DNA from 2 places in the Rossellomorea sp. GAMAL-10_SWC genome. Region 2 is predicted to be linked to the other one. Evidence: a T-box and tRNA genes for the amino acid it is inferred to sense, from the RefSeq annotation. Region 2 holds a T-box; the other holds one or more tRNA genes.
The links. The T-box of region 2 lies ahead of pheS (phenylalanine--tRNA ligase subunit alpha). A T-box ahead of a tRNA ligase gene usually reads a tRNA of that ligase, here a tRNA-Phe.
Positions count from the first base shown of each region.

Region 1: it has a tRNA-Phe gene. The T-box ahead of pheS (phenylalanine--tRNA ligase subunit alpha) is inferred to sense a tRNA for this amino acid. The anticodon was not compared.

Region 1 covers NZ_CP144911.1:4,386,099-4,393,738, forward strand. Annotated here, with positions in the region: gene dnaB (replicative DNA helicase) at 1-189, shown strand, start outside; gene V5E38_RS21340 (adenylosuccinate synthetase) at 455-1,744, shown strand; tRNA gene V5E38_RS21345 (tRNA-Lys) at 1,882-1,954, shown strand; tRNA gene V5E38_RS21350 (tRNA-Glu) at 1,974-2,045, shown strand; tRNA gene V5E38_RS21355 (tRNA-Asp) at 2,069-2,144, shown strand; tRNA gene V5E38_RS21360 (tRNA-Phe) at 2,151-2,223, shown strand; gene yycF (response regulator YycF) at 2,562-3,266, shown strand; gene walK (cell wall metabolism sensor histidine kinase WalK) at 3,266-5,101, shown strand; gene V5E38_RS21375 (YycH family regulatory protein) at 5,098-6,450, shown strand; gene V5E38_RS21380 (two-component system regulatory protein YycI) at 6,437-7,234, shown strand; gene V5E38_RS21385 (exodeoxyribonuclease YycJ) at 7,237-7,640, shown strand, end outside.
Region 2 covers NZ_CP144911.1:3,271,928-3,279,567, forward strand. Annotated here, with positions in the region: gene pheT (phenylalanine--tRNA ligase subunit beta) at 109-2,523, opposite strand; gene pheS (phenylalanine--tRNA ligase subunit alpha) at 2,543-3,577, opposite strand; T-box leader at 3,634-3,880, opposite strand; gene V5E38_RS16235 (TrmH family RNA methyltransferase) at 4,010-4,759, opposite strand; gene sspI (small acid-soluble spore protein SspI) at 4,862-5,071, shown strand; gene V5E38_RS16245 (glycine betaine ABC transporter substrate-binding protein) at 5,129-6,868, opposite strand; gene V5E38_RS16250 (quaternary amine ABC transporter ATP-binding protein) at 6,873-7,640, opposite strand, start outside.

The DNA of each region.
Region 1 (7,640 bases), 1.1 Mb from region 2:
GATATTGTTGCGTTCTTATACCGAGACGATTACTATGATAAAGAATCAGAGAATAAAAATATTATTGAAATCATTATTGCTAAACAAAGAAATGGTCCAGTAGGTACTGTTTCATTAGCATTCGTAAAAGAATATAACAAGTTCGTAAACTTAGAACGAAGGTTTGATGAGCAAGCACCAGGTGCCTAAAAATAGTTTGGAATCAGACAGGCGCAAATATCTTCAATCGTCTGATTGGGATCTCATCTAAAAAATAATCACATAGTGAATCTATGTGATTATTTTTTTTTGTTAGGGCAAACTATTTTTATCAAATTCTTTAGTTTGTATTTACGAACAAATAAAACTTAGAATGGAATTATTTAAAGAGATTTATTGACAAATTCCGTAAGTTTGATATACTAGTTTTGGTTTTAGTTCGGAAATAGCGTAATTTAATCGGAGGTGCAGTACATTGTCATCAGTAGTAGTAGTTGGTTCTCAATGGGGAGACGAAGGAAAAGGAAAAATTACCGACTTTTTATCACAACAGGCAGAAGTAGTTGCTAGATATCAAGGTGGTAACAATGCAGGTCATACAATCGTATTTAATGGTGAAAAGTACAAACTTCACTTAATTCCATCAGGTATTTTCTTCTCAGATAAAATTTGTGTTATTGGAAATGGTATGGTTGTAGATCCTAAAGCTTTAGTTCAAGAGCTAGCATACCTACATGATAAAGGTGTTTCAACTGACAACTTACGTATTAGTAATCGTGCTCATGTTATCTTACCTTATCATTTAAAACAAGATGAGTTAGAAGAAGAGCGTAAAGGTGATAATAAAATCGGTACTACTAAAAAAGGTATTGGACCAGCTTATATGGACAAAGCTGCTCGTGTGGGAATCCGTATGGCAGACCTTTTAGATAAAGAAGAGTTTTACGAAAAATTAAAACGTAATCTTGAAGAGAAAAATAATTTATTTGAAAAAATGTATGATTCAAATTCATTAAATATCGAAGAGATTTTTGAAGAATATTATGAGTTCGGACAACAAATTAAAAAATATGTGTGTGATACTTCCGTTGTATTAAATGATGCAATTGATGGTGGAAAGCGCGTATTATTTGAAGGTGCACAAGGTGTAATGCTAGATATCGACCAAGGTACATACCCGTTCGTTACTTCTTCTAACCCAGTTGCAGGTGGAGTAACAATTGGATCTGGTGTTGGTCCGACAAAAATTAATCATGTTGTTGGTGTATGTAAAGCTTACACTACTCGTGTTGGTGAAGGTGCATTCCCAACTGAGCTTTTCGACGAAATTGGAAATACAATTCGTGAAGTAGGTCGTGAGTACGGAACAACTACTGGAAGACCAAGACGTGTAGGTTGGTTTGATAGTGTAGTAGTTCGCCACGCTCGTCGCGTTAGTGGTATTACTGATTTATCACTTAACTCAATTGACGTATTAACAGGTCTAGAGACTGTAAAAATTTGCGTTGCTTATAAGTTACGTGGAGAAACAATTACTGAGTTCCCTGCTAGCTTAAAACAACTTGCAGAATGTGAGCCAGTTTATGAAGAACTTCCAGGTTGGACAGAAGATATTACAGGAGTAAAAACTCTTAATGAACTACCAGTTAATGCAAGACATTATGTAGAACGAGTGTCTCAATTAGTCGGTATTCCGTTATCTGTATTCTCAGTAGGTCCAGATCGTAACCAAACAAATATCGTACGTAACGTTTACGGAGCTTAATATAATAAAGCCCTTAAATAAAAATTTAGGGGCTTTTATTATTTTTTTAAAAAACTATTGCCAAATTATTAGAAAGTATGATAAGATAAATCTTGTCGTCATAACTAGTATATAGCTTATGAAGTTAATCATTTTATGAGCCATTAGCTCAGTAGGTAGAGCATCTGACTTTTAATCAGAGGGTCGAAGGTTCGAATCCTTCATGGCTCATCTTTTCTTAAATTAATGTGGCCCGTTGGTCAAGCGGTTAAGACACCGCCCTTTCACGGCGGTAACACGGGTTCGAGTCCCGTACGGGTCATCCTTTTTTAATAAAATTATCATGGTCCCGTGGTGTAGCGGTTAACATGCCTGCCTGTCACGCAGGAGATCGCCGGTTCGATCCCGGTCGGGACCGCCATATAATGGCTCGGTAGCTCAGTCGGTAGAGCAGAGGACTGAAAATCCTCGTGTCGGCGGTTCGATTCCGTCCCGAGCCATCATAAAAACTACTGTATATACAGTAGTTTTTTATTTTATATCAACCTTATTGAAAATAGAATTAAACAGTTCGATTTTACAAAAAAACCTACTTAATTTAAAATAGAAGTAAGTGGAGTAGACCTCTAGCAACAAGCTAGAGGTTTTTTTCAAAAATCTAGTGTTTATATACAAAAAAAATAACACGTCAGATCGTATTCGTATTATATTTAGAGAGATAATCCACAAAACGAAATTACTATGATAAGTTTATTTGTTGCCTAATTTAATATGAAATTGCAAAAGATATGTATAGAATTGACGGTAGCGAAAACTGACTAGAAAAGGAGTGCGGGGAATGAATAAAAAAATATTAATAGTCGATGATGAAAAACCAATTGCTGATATATTGAAGTTTAATTTAGAAAAAGAAGGTTTTGAAATTGTTTGCGCGTATGATGGAGAGGAAGCATTACAAAAAGTAGATGAGTTTCTTCCTGACCTAGTTTTATTAGATATTATGTTACCAATTAGAGATGGTTTAGAAGTTTGTAGAGAAATTAGAAAGAACCATGAAATGCCGATCATTATGATTACAGCAAAAGACTCAGAATTAGATAAAGTACTAGGGTTAGAAATGGGAGCAGATGACTACGTAACAAAACCATTTAGTACACGTGAGTTACTTGCCAGAGTAAAAGCAAATTTACGTAGACACCAAACAGGAACTCCATCTGAAAAAGAGGAGTCAGTTGAAGTTATTATTGGCTCACTTGTTATCAATCCAAATGCTTATATCGTAACAAAACGTGGCGAGAAGATCGAATTAACTCACCGCGAATTTGAACTACTATATTATTTAGCGAAGCATATCGGACAGGTAATGACGAGAGAACATTTACTCCAAACTGTTTGGGGTTATGATTACTTTGGAGATGTACGAACTGTCGATGTAACAATTCGAAGACTTCGTGAAAAAATTGAGGACAATCCAAGTTATCCACTTTTCATTGTAACAAGAAGAGGAGTAGGATATTACCTGCGTGATCCGGAGCAAGATTAATGGCAGCTTATAATAAAGTTGGTTTATTTAAATCAATTGTATTTAAATTTGTACTTGTTTATATTTTACTCATCTTGGTAGCTATGCAAATTATTAGCGTTTATTTTTCAAGAGAGCTTGAAAAGCAGCTCGTAAACAGTTTTACAGTTGCGATAAACGAACGTGCTAAACTACTGGCTTATAATATAAAAATAGAGTATGAAAAAAAGAAAACTCTGGACGACCCAGAAGTAAAAGCTAATATCCAAAAAATAGTTTCAGACTTCGGAAAGAATATTGGAATATCGGACGTAAGAGTTATTAACCAAAATAGTGAAGTCATTGCTACTTCGGATTCTAGTAATCGGTCTATTGTTGGTAAAAGAACTACTGATATTTTAGTAAAAAGAGCTCTTTTAGTAGGTACTAGAACTGAGAAAGTGTTAATTGATCCTAAAAATGGTCATCGAATGAAAACGATTGTTACCCCAGTAATGGAAGGTGACGAAATTGTTTCAGCCATTTACACAAGTGCTTCAATGGAAAGCACTTATGAAAGAATGGAATTAATTAACCGTATTTTTTCAACTGGTACACTTATAGCAGTCGCGATTACATCCATTTTAGGTATATTGTTGGCTAAAGCAATTACGAAGCCAATCTCTGAAATAAGAAGACAGGCCCAAGAAATGGCGAAAGGAAACTTCTCTCGCAAATTAAAGGCCTATAGTGAAGATGAGATTGGTGAATTAACGATATCATTTAATAATCTATCACGTAATCTACAGCAAGCCAGAGCTTCAACTGATGGAGAAAGAAGAAAGCTTCAATCAGTACTAGAACATATGTCAGATGGGGTTATTGCTACTGACCGTAGAGGGAAAATTATTCTCTTAAACGATCCAGCTGAAACGATGCTTAATGTTTCACGTGAAACAGTATTAAATAAATCGATCTTAGAGGTATTGGGAATCGAAAAGATTAATACTTTAGATGATTTATACGATGAGCCAGATTCAATCATGTTAGATTATAGTAATAATAAGAGACCAATGATTATACGAGCTAGTCTTTCAACTATTCAAAAAGAATCCGGTAAAGTTAACGGTCTAATCGCTGTACTTTATGATGTAACTGAACAGGAAAAAATAGAGCAAGAACGTAGAGATTTTGTCTCCAATGTATCACATGAATTAAGAACGCCGTTAACAACGATGAGGAGTTATTTAGAAGCATTGTCAGATGGAGCTTGGGAGAATAAAGAAATTGCACCTAAGTTTTTACAAGTAACTCAAGATGAAACAGAACGAATGATTCGATTAGTAAATGACTTATTACAATTATCTAAGTTAGATAGTACAGAATATCGTTTAATGAAAGATTGGGTTAACTTTACAGAGTTATTTAATCGTATAATTGATCGACATGAAATGAGTAAGTCTCAAGAAGTATCGTTCAAACGCGAGTTCATAAGTAAGACAAGATTTGTATTTATAGATGAAGATAAAATTACACAAGTGTTAGATAATATTATTTCAAATGCACTAAAGTATTCACCAGAGGGTGGGACTGTAACTTATCGTATTAAGGAGTCTAGAGATCAAATATTAGTTAGTATTACTGACGAAGGTATGGGAATTCCAAAAGAAAATCTATCAAAGATATTTGATCGTTTCTATCGAGTAGATAAAGCTAGATCGAGACAAGTTGGGGGCACTGGCCTAGGGCTTGCTTTGGCAAAAGAAATGATTTACGCGCACGATGGTCATATATGGGCTAAGAGTGAAGAAGGAAAGGGTACAACAGTCTATTTCACACTTCCAGTGGCTGATGACCAAGAGGATGAGTGGGAATGAGAAGAGAACATATAAAATCAGTTATATTAACTACTCTTGTTGTAGTAAGTTTAGTACTTTCATATAGCTTATGGTCATATCAACCAACATACGATGTACTTCAAAATCAAGACTATGTCCAAAAAGTTTCGATTGGTGCAAAGAGAGACTTTAAGGACATAGTAATTCCGAATTTATTAGTTGTACATGAATCAAATAAAAATTATGAAACAACTAAACAGGGCAATATATCACCAATTTATAGATCATTGCAGAAATCCGAAATCACAAATTTTGAAAACCTGACAAATAAAACATCTGAAGTTGCCTATCAATCAATTACAAAAGGAAAAAATAAATTAGAAATTATTTTTCCAACTGTAGTACCAGTAGAGACATTAGGTAAAGTTCTTAATCTAGATGCAAAACGATTACAAAATGTTTTATTTGACCGAATAATCATCAATTTATCTACTAAACAGGATTCTTCAGCAAGGATCTATTTTTCAAATGAAGCACAAAATATTCTCTATGGAGCAACCTTTGATAACTCTTCAATTATTGCTTCAGTTGAAAAGATTAGAGACAATTACGAAAGCTTTACTGAAAGCTTAAGATATAAGTTAGATTCAGGTAAAATAATTTATTTACCTAAAAAACCAATTAAATTAACTACGATGGAGTTTCTTACAACGGATATAGATGTTGATAAATTAAAAGATGCAATATTTAGTGATCCTTCAAATGTCCGAAAAGAAAGTACTGATTCAGGAGATACATTCACAGACGGTACTAGATTAATGTCCGTTTCACCATTAAATCGTTCGATTTCCTTTGTTAACCCGACAACACCTGAAAACAATAATAATCAAAGTCCTAATTTATTAGTCCAAAGAAGTGTTGATTTTATTAATGCTCATGGTGGTTGGACTGATGGATATATTTTGTCTGGGGTTAAACCTGAGAATAATGAAGTTTCATTTAGACTTTTTGTAAATAATTTACCTGTGTATAATAATTCAACAATTACGACGAGTTGGGGAGTAGACGATATAGAAACCTTTAAACGTCCATTATATAAATTTAGAATTCAGGTGGACAAGAAGGAAAGTGAAATGGAATTAATGGCTGGTCCTCAAATTATGGAGATCATCTCTAATAATAAGTCGATTAATAAATCCCTTATTAAGGATATTAGCTTAGGGTACGAGACGATATTTGATGAAGATAAATCAACCATTAATCAGCCGTACTATAATAGAGCAATCCAGCTAAAACCTGTTTGGATTATAAATTACGATGACACTTATAAAAAGATTGATCAAGATTTGCTAAGTAGAACTGGGGTGAATATTGTTGGATTGGAGTAGGATCAAAACAATATTTATTTTAACTTTCTTAGTACTAGATTTATTTTTAGCGATTCAATATTATCAAAAGCGAAGTAGCGATCAGTTTGATACGATGGCAGAATCGAGTATTGAGGAGCAATTAAAGGAAAATGATATCACGTATGTGACATTACCTAAAAATTCTTTAAAGGAATCTTATATATCAGGTAATAGTAAGGATTTCTCCAAGAAAACTATTGCTGATAGAAAAGGGCAGAATATACAAATCTACAAAGATGTATTACAAAGTCAATTGAAAAAACCAGTTCCAATTGCAGAGACAAATAAAATACTCTTCTTAGAAAACTTTGTGAAGGAGTATGTTTGGAATGGTGGTAACTATCGTTATTGTCAAATTGATTCAACATCAAAAACGATATACTTCTGTCAAACCTATAAAGATCGCCTAATTTATAATATCGAAAGCTCAGTAGTTGAAATAAAGTATAACGATAATAATGAGATTTACGGGTATCGCCAAAGATATTTAGAAAACTTAAAAGAAATGATCGATAAAAAGAATGTGCAAGAAGCTTTACCGGCAATTAAAGCCATTGAAAATTTATTTGTAAAAGATGAATTAAAACCGAGTGATCGTATTACAAAAGTTGATTTTGGCTATTATACAGTAATCCCGTTATCAAATGGAGTTAAATTCATAGCACCAGCGTGGCATATCGTTGTCAATGAACAGCAGGATTACTTTGTTAATGCCATTGAGGGACAAATAATTAAGATAGATAATGAACAATGGAGTGAATAGCGATGAGTCTGCATTTTAGTGTACTTGCAAGTGGAAGTACCGGAAATGCGTTATACGTTGGGACGGAGAAAACTAAGCTTTTAGTTGATACAGGACTAAGCGGTAAAGCGATGGAGTCTTTATTTAAAGAAATCAACAGGGATATAAAAGAAGTTTCCGGTATTCTAGTCACGCATGAGCATAGTGATCATATTAAAGGACTTGGAGTTCTTGCCAGAAGATATCAAATCCCAATTTACGCGAATGAAAAAACATGGAAAGCAATGAACCATTTAATTGGAGAAATTCCAACAGAGCAAAAGTTCATTTTTAACATGGAAACGACGATTCAGTTTGGGGATATACAAGTTGAATCATTTGGTGTATCGCATGATGCTGCTGAACCAATGTTTTACGTATTTCATCA
Region 2 (7,640 bases):
TTTTAAATTTTATTAAATCAGTATGTCACATTACTAAAAAACTGATTAAAATTAGTAAATTTTATATAAACTTTAATACTATTTATTCAAATAGAGTAGTGTAGTTAATTAACCTCGCAATTGAGCATTATGCGTTTCTTCTACAGCTTTTAATACTTTTGAATGAGCTTTAGTTACTTCTTCATCCGTTAAAGTGCGTTCTGGATCGAAGTATGTTAATGAGAAGGCTACTGATTTTTTACCAGCTTCCATCTTATCACCTTCGTATAAATCAAAAATTGTAGCATCCTTTAGAAGTCTTCCACCAGTTGAACGAATTGTAGATAGAATATCACCAGCAAATACTTTTGAATCTACTACTAATGCCATATCTCGATTCATTGATGGGAAACGAGGAATTGCATTGTATAAAATATCATCAAATTCAGTATTTAATAGCTTTTCAAGAGATAATTGGAATACATACGTTTCTTTAAGATCCCACTCTTTTTGAGTAACAGGATGAACTTGACCGATAAAACCAATTTCTTCTCCGTTTAATAAGATACTTGCAGTACGTCCTGGGTGTAATTCTTCTTTTTTAGCTGCAACGTATGAAATTTTACTAGTTAAACCTAATTCAGTAAATAAACCGTCTAAAATACCTTTTACAACATAGAAATCCACAGCTTTTTTCTCGCCTTGCCAAGCATGTTGCAACCATAAACCAGTTAGCGCTCCCGCTAAATATTCTTCTTCATGAGGAAGATCGTTCTTTTCCTTTGTTAAGAATACAGAGCCTGTTTCGAATAGTTGAACATTTTCTTCTTTACGTGCAACATTGTATGCAATAGCATCTAATAAGTGTGGTACTAAACTGAAACGTAGCTCACTGCGTTCTTCACTCATAGGTAATGCTAAACGTACAGGTTCTGCATCTACTGTTTCTAGTGCAAAGCGTTTTACTTTATTATTGCTTGTTAGAGAGTAAGTTACAGCTTCGTAAAGACCTGCATGCTGTAAATACTGACGAATTTTTCTACGTTTTGCTTGATAAGGTGTTAATTGTCCACGACTAGCAACACCTGTTGGTAATGTAGCAGGAATATGATCATAGCCATATAGTCTTCCTACTTCTTCAACTAAATCTTCTTCTATTGAAAGATCACCACGACGACTTGGAACAGTAACTGTAAATACTTCACCATTCTTGGTAGCTTCTAATCTTAAGCGACGGAAAATATCTTTTACTGTTTCAGCATCAATTGATGTACCAAGTACACCATTAATCTTACTTACAGAAACTGATACTTTTTTAGCATCTTCAACTAAATTGTCGGCAATTACAGTACCTTCTACAATTGTTCCACCAGCTAGTTCAGCCATTAACTGAGCAGCACGTTCAGAAGCAGGGAATGTACGAGAAGCATCAATTCCTTTTTCAAAACGAGCACTTGAATCACTACGTAAACCTAGGTCTTTTGAAGTTTGGCGAACACTTTGACCTCTGAAAACAGCTGATTCAATTAAAACGTCTACAGTTTCAACATCAACTTCAGTACTTTGACCACCCATTACACCTGCAACTGCTACCGCTTCTTTTTCTGTTGCGATGACTAAATTATGTGGCTGTAATGTGCGTTCTTCGCCATCAAGTGTAACGATCTTTTCGTTTTCTTTCGCATGACGAACAATAATTTGATTACTATTTAATTTATTAAAATCAAACGCGTGTAACGGTTGACCATATTCAATTAAAATATAGTTCGTAATATCAACCACATTATTAATCGGACGAATACCAGCACTCATTAAACGAGCTTGCATCCATAATGGTGAAGGACCAATTTTTACACCTTTCACTAATTTAGTACTATAATATGGTGCATCTTCTTTTGATTCAATTGAAACTGAAACATAATCAGCAGTTGTAGCTGATTGAGCGCTAATTGCTGGAAGTTTCACGTCACGATCTAAAATTGCTGCTACCTCATAGGCAACACCAATCATATTTAAGCAATCAGCACGGTTTGGTGTTAATCCAAGTTCTAATACTGCATCATCACGATATAGTACGTCTAATGCATCTGCTCCTACTTCAGCATCACTTGGTAAAACAAAAATGCCATTTGAGAATTCTTTTGCAACTACTTTGCCTTCAATTCCTAATTCTTGAAGAGAGCAAATCATTCCTTCAGAAACTTCTCCACGTAATTTTGCTTTTTTAATTTTGAAATTCCCCGGTAAAACTGCGCCTACTTTTGCCACGATCACTTTTTGACCTTTAGCAACATTCGGTGCGCCACAAATAATTTGTACTGGTTGTTCTTCTCCAACATCAACAGTACATTTTGATAATTTATCTGCCTCAGGATGTTGTTCACGTTCCATTACATAACCAACAACAACATTTTTAATTCCTTCTGAAAGATGATTAACACCTTCAACTTCAATACCTGCTTTTGTTATTAATTTTGCAAGCTCGTCTGGTGTAACACCACTTAAATCAACGTATTCTTGTAACCATTTTGTTGATACAAACATGTTTTAGTCCCCTCCTACCTTACATTTGTTGGAATTGCTTTAAGAATCTTATATCGTTCGTATAGAAATGACGAATATCATCAATACCATATTTTAATAATGCAATACGTTCTGGACCCATACCGAAAGCAAATCCTTGAACTTCTTTTGGATTATACCCAGCCATCTCAAGTACGTTAGGATGAACCATTCCTGCACCTAAAATTTCAATCCATCCAGTGTGTTTACACATGTTACAGCCTTTTCCTCCACATTTCATACAAGAAATATCCATTTCTACTGAAGGCTCAGTAAATGGGAAGAAGCTTGGGCGTAAGCGAATTTCACGATCTTCACCAAACATTTTTTTCGCAAAAAGTTGTAAAGTACCTTTTAAGTCACTCATTGAAATGTTTTCACCAATTACAAGACCTTCGATTTGCATAAATTGATGAGAATGAGTAGCATCATCGTCATCGCGGCGATAAACTTTACCTGGACAAATTATTTTAATTGGTCCTTTTTCCACGTTTGCTTCCATTGTTCTAGCTTGAACAGGTGAAGTATGAGTTCTCATTAATGTTTCTTCAGAAATATAAAATGAATCCTGCATATCACGAGCTGGATGACCTTTTGGTAAATTTAATGCTTCGAAATTATAATAGTCCTTTTCTACTTCTGGACCTTCTGCGATCTCATATCCCATTCCAATAAATAAATCTTCAATTTCTTGAATAACCGCTCTTAATGGATGAGCTCCACCAGCATGGACTGGTCTTCCTGGAAGTGTTACGTCAATTGATTCACTTTCTAATTTTTCATTAATTGCATTTTGTTCTAATACAACTTGCTTTGCTTCAAGTTTTTCTTGGATTGCCGCACGTACTTCATTAGCTACAGCTCCCATTTTAGGGCGCTCTTCAGGAGTTAAATCCTTCATTGCTTTCATTGCCTCAGTAATCGGACCTTTTTTTCCTAGATAGGCAATTCTTATTTCATTTAATACTTTTAAATCTGTTGCTTCTTCTATTTGCTTAATCGCTTCTGATTGTAAAGAAACTAAACGCTCTTGCATGAATAATCCTCCTATTCAAATTCATAAATTTAAACATAAAAAAACCTCGCTCCCAAAAAAGGGACGAGGATTGATCGCGGTACCACCCTAATTAACAGTTATTATGTTACAAAAAACTAACTGCTCACTTCATTCATATAACGATCTACTTAGATAGACCGAGTCGCCTTTACATTCAAAAATGGTCCCGGCGCTAGCTCAAGAGGTGAATTCAATTTGGTCTACTATAAAAGTGCTTACAGTCTACGGCACCTTTTCCCTAAATAGAGATTCAAATTTACTATTCTCTGTCATTGCTTTTTATGTATTAAATTTTCTTAATTAATTATATTGATTTTTTTCAATTAATGCAACTGCTCAACATAATTATTTACTAAATGATTGAATCATTTTTACTGACCTAGAATGCTCAAATGAGGCTTCTATTATTTTTTACAGACTATACATTAGAATCCCTGCTGCAATACCAACGTTTAATGATTCAGCTTTACCGTAAATCGGTATATATAGATTTTCATCAGTTAATGAAAGTAATGTTGAATTCACACCTTTACCTTCATTTCCTACAATAATGGCAAAACGATTTGTAACGTTTACTTCATTAAATGGTTTTGCATTTTGAAGAGATGTTCCGTAAACAGTTAATCCTTTATCTTTTAAATTAGAAACTGCTTCAACTAAATCACCACGTAATATTGGTAAATGGAATAATGATCCTTGTGTGGATCGAATTGTTTTAGCATTATATAGGTCACTTGTACCCGAACCTAAAATAACCCCATCAAAACCAGCCGCATCCGCTGTTCGAATCATTGTTCCAACATTCCCTGGATCTTGAACTTCATCAATTAATAATAATTTTGACACTTTCTCAAAATCAATTCTAACAAAAGAAAATTCAATAATTGCAAAAATACCTTGAGATGTTTCTGTTTCGCTTAATTCTTTGCTAACCTCTTTAGATATATACGTAATTTCAAATGACCCTGTCGAAAAATTAGAAGGTAAGTCAATCTCTTCACTAATTAATAAATGGAGAATCGGTGCATCTTGTTTAATTGCCTCCTCGACTAAGTGAAAACCTTCTACGATATATTGTTTAGCTTTATCTCTTCCTTTTTTAGTATGTAGCTTTTTCCAAGCCTTTACAGAATTATTTTGTATGGAATCAATTTGTTTCATAAGTTTCCTTTACCTTTCATCGTATCTCATATCGTTTATCATACATAAAATCGTTTCCGTTTACAAATACTACATAAAGCTTAATATGAAAGGAGAATCCAAATGAATTTTAATATTCGCGGAGCAGTTCTTCACAATATTTCAGGTAATAAAAGTGATCAATTAGAAGCAACAATTGTAGATGCTATTCAAAGTGGCGAAGAAAAAGTATTACCAGGTTTAGGTGTACTTCTCGAAGTTTTTTGGAATCACGCTTCTGAAAATCAAAAGCATGAACTACTTACAGTTTTAGAAAATGGAGTAAGCCACTAAACTAATCTGTTAAAAACATAGAAAAGGACTAACTTTTCGTTAGTCCTTTTATTTTTGTTATTTCGTTTTACCTTTTAAATCCTCAATCGAATTAATTTTCATATATTCTGGTACGACTAAGCCTAATTTTGTCCCTTTTAAATTCGGTCCAAGATCAACCAATTGTTTTTTATACTCATTCATATAATCTTTATGAGTTGTCGGAAGCCAAGCTGCGACCATTGCATCTGCACTTCCATCTGAGATACCAGCAAACATCGGTCCTGCCTCAACCTGTTTTAATGTTACGTCATAGCCTTGGTTTTCAAGTACTTTTCCAATCACATTTGTACTGGCAACTTCAGATTCCCATGAAACATAAACGAGACTAATTTTTTCGCCATTTCCTTTTGTAGCATCCTTCGTCCAATTATTTACTTGATCTTGATGCTTTTTAATCCATTTCGTCGCTGCATTCTCAGGTTTCGCACCGTCTTGAATATCACTCATCACTTCTTCCATATCAGAAGGTTTCCATGAAAAGTTATCTAAAATCTTGTACGCACCAGGAGATTCTTCTTTTAATCCTTTTCTAACCACTGTATGAATTTCTTCATTCTTACCAAATGACCCTTTTGGATCTTCTAAATACTTTAATTTATATTTTGAAAACATCCAGTGGGGTGTCCATCCTGTAACGATTATAGGTTCTTTATTTTCATACGCTTTTTTCAATTCAGCAGTCATCGCAGCTGAAGATCCTTCTTTTAAAGTCCAATCCTTTAAATCGTAATCCTTCATCGCTTTTTCAGTTGCTTTCATTAACCCAGCTCCTGGATCAATTCCGGTAATCTCAAAATTAACCCCGGCACCTATTTTATTTGAAGCTGTTTTTTGATCCTTGCCGCCTGCAAAGGCAACTGAAATGGCCGAAATACAAAAGATTAATACAGTAAATCCATAAACATATTTTTTTGCAAATTTTTTCCCATAAGCAGGTTGACGAAGATTTTGAGAAATTCGATCGAGAATAATTGCAACGATAACAATTGATATTCCTGCCTCGAATCCTTCCCCTACCTTAATCTGGGTTACAGCTCGATAAACCTCTGCACCTAATCCTGGAGCACCTACTAGTGATGAAATAACTACCATCGATAATGCAAGCATAATACTTTGATTTATACCAGCTAAAATGGTAGGTGCTGCTAAAGGTAGCTGTACTTTAAAGAGTCTTTGCCACGTTGTTGATCCAAAAGCGTTAGATGCCTCTATTAAATCATTTGGAACCTCTCGTATACCTAAATTCGTTAATCGTATTGTTGGAGGAATTGCAAAAATGACAGAAGCTAAAATACCAGGAACTACACCAATTCCGAAAAAGAGTATTGCTGGAATTAAATAGACAAATGCTGGCATTGTTTGCATAAAGTCTAGTATTGGTGTAATCACTTGTTTCACTCGATCGTTTTGCGACGTCCAAATCCCTAAAGGAATTCCAATTACAACCGTTATAACGATTGATGATAAGATCAATGCTAACGAATCAACTGTAGCATCCCAAAGTCCAAGATTATCGATTAATAATAAGCCAAGAAACGTAAACAGTCCAACTGTCCACCTACTTGTATAAAAAGCAAGTAATGAAATTAATATGATTAGAATAATAGATGGGCCAAGTCCTAAAACTTTAACAAGGTTATTTAAAAGGGTTTCTGTGATGTTGGTTATTGCGCCAAATAGAGGATGGAAAGTTTTAATGATTAAATCGACAATTTTATCAATCCATTCTGCTAATGGAATTTTTGGAATACCCATATGTTTAACCTCCCTTTATATTTAAATCGTCTGTTTTACCCGCTAAAGCACCGATTACTGCTCCACGGATAATGACACCTTTTAATCGATCATTTTTATCTATAACTGCTAACGGTAGTTCAGAAGTTGCAAGTGCTCCAATTACATCTGTTAATAAAGTATCTTCATAAACAGACACAATTTCCTTCTGCATAGCTTCCTCTACCGATTTATTTTTAATAAGAGCATTTGAAGCATCATCAGCAGTAATTGCTCCAAGTAGCTTTTGTCTACGATCAACCACAAATATACTTGAATATCCTTGGTCTCTCATTACTTGTAAAGCTACACGTGGTCCACGGTCAGGCGTAATTCTTTCAGCACGCTTCTGCACATGAGCCGCCGTTAAAACTTTTGATAGATCTACATCTTCTACAAATCGTTCAACATATTCATTGGCTGGATTTACCATAATCTCCTCAGGAGAACCAATTTGCATTATGTTACCATCTTTCATAAGAGCAATCCTGTCTCCAATTCGAAGGGCTTCATCAAGGTCATGTGTAATAAATATAATCGTTTTTTTCATCGTCTCTTGCAGTTCTAATAATTCGTCCTGCATATCTTTACGAATTAATGGATCGAGCGCACTAAATGCTTCATCCATTAATAAAATATCCGTGTCACTTGTTAATGCCCTTGCAAGGCCAACACGTTGTTGCATACCACCACTTAATTGTGATGGGAACTGATGCTCATAACCTTTTAAGCCAACAATTTCTAATGACTTCAA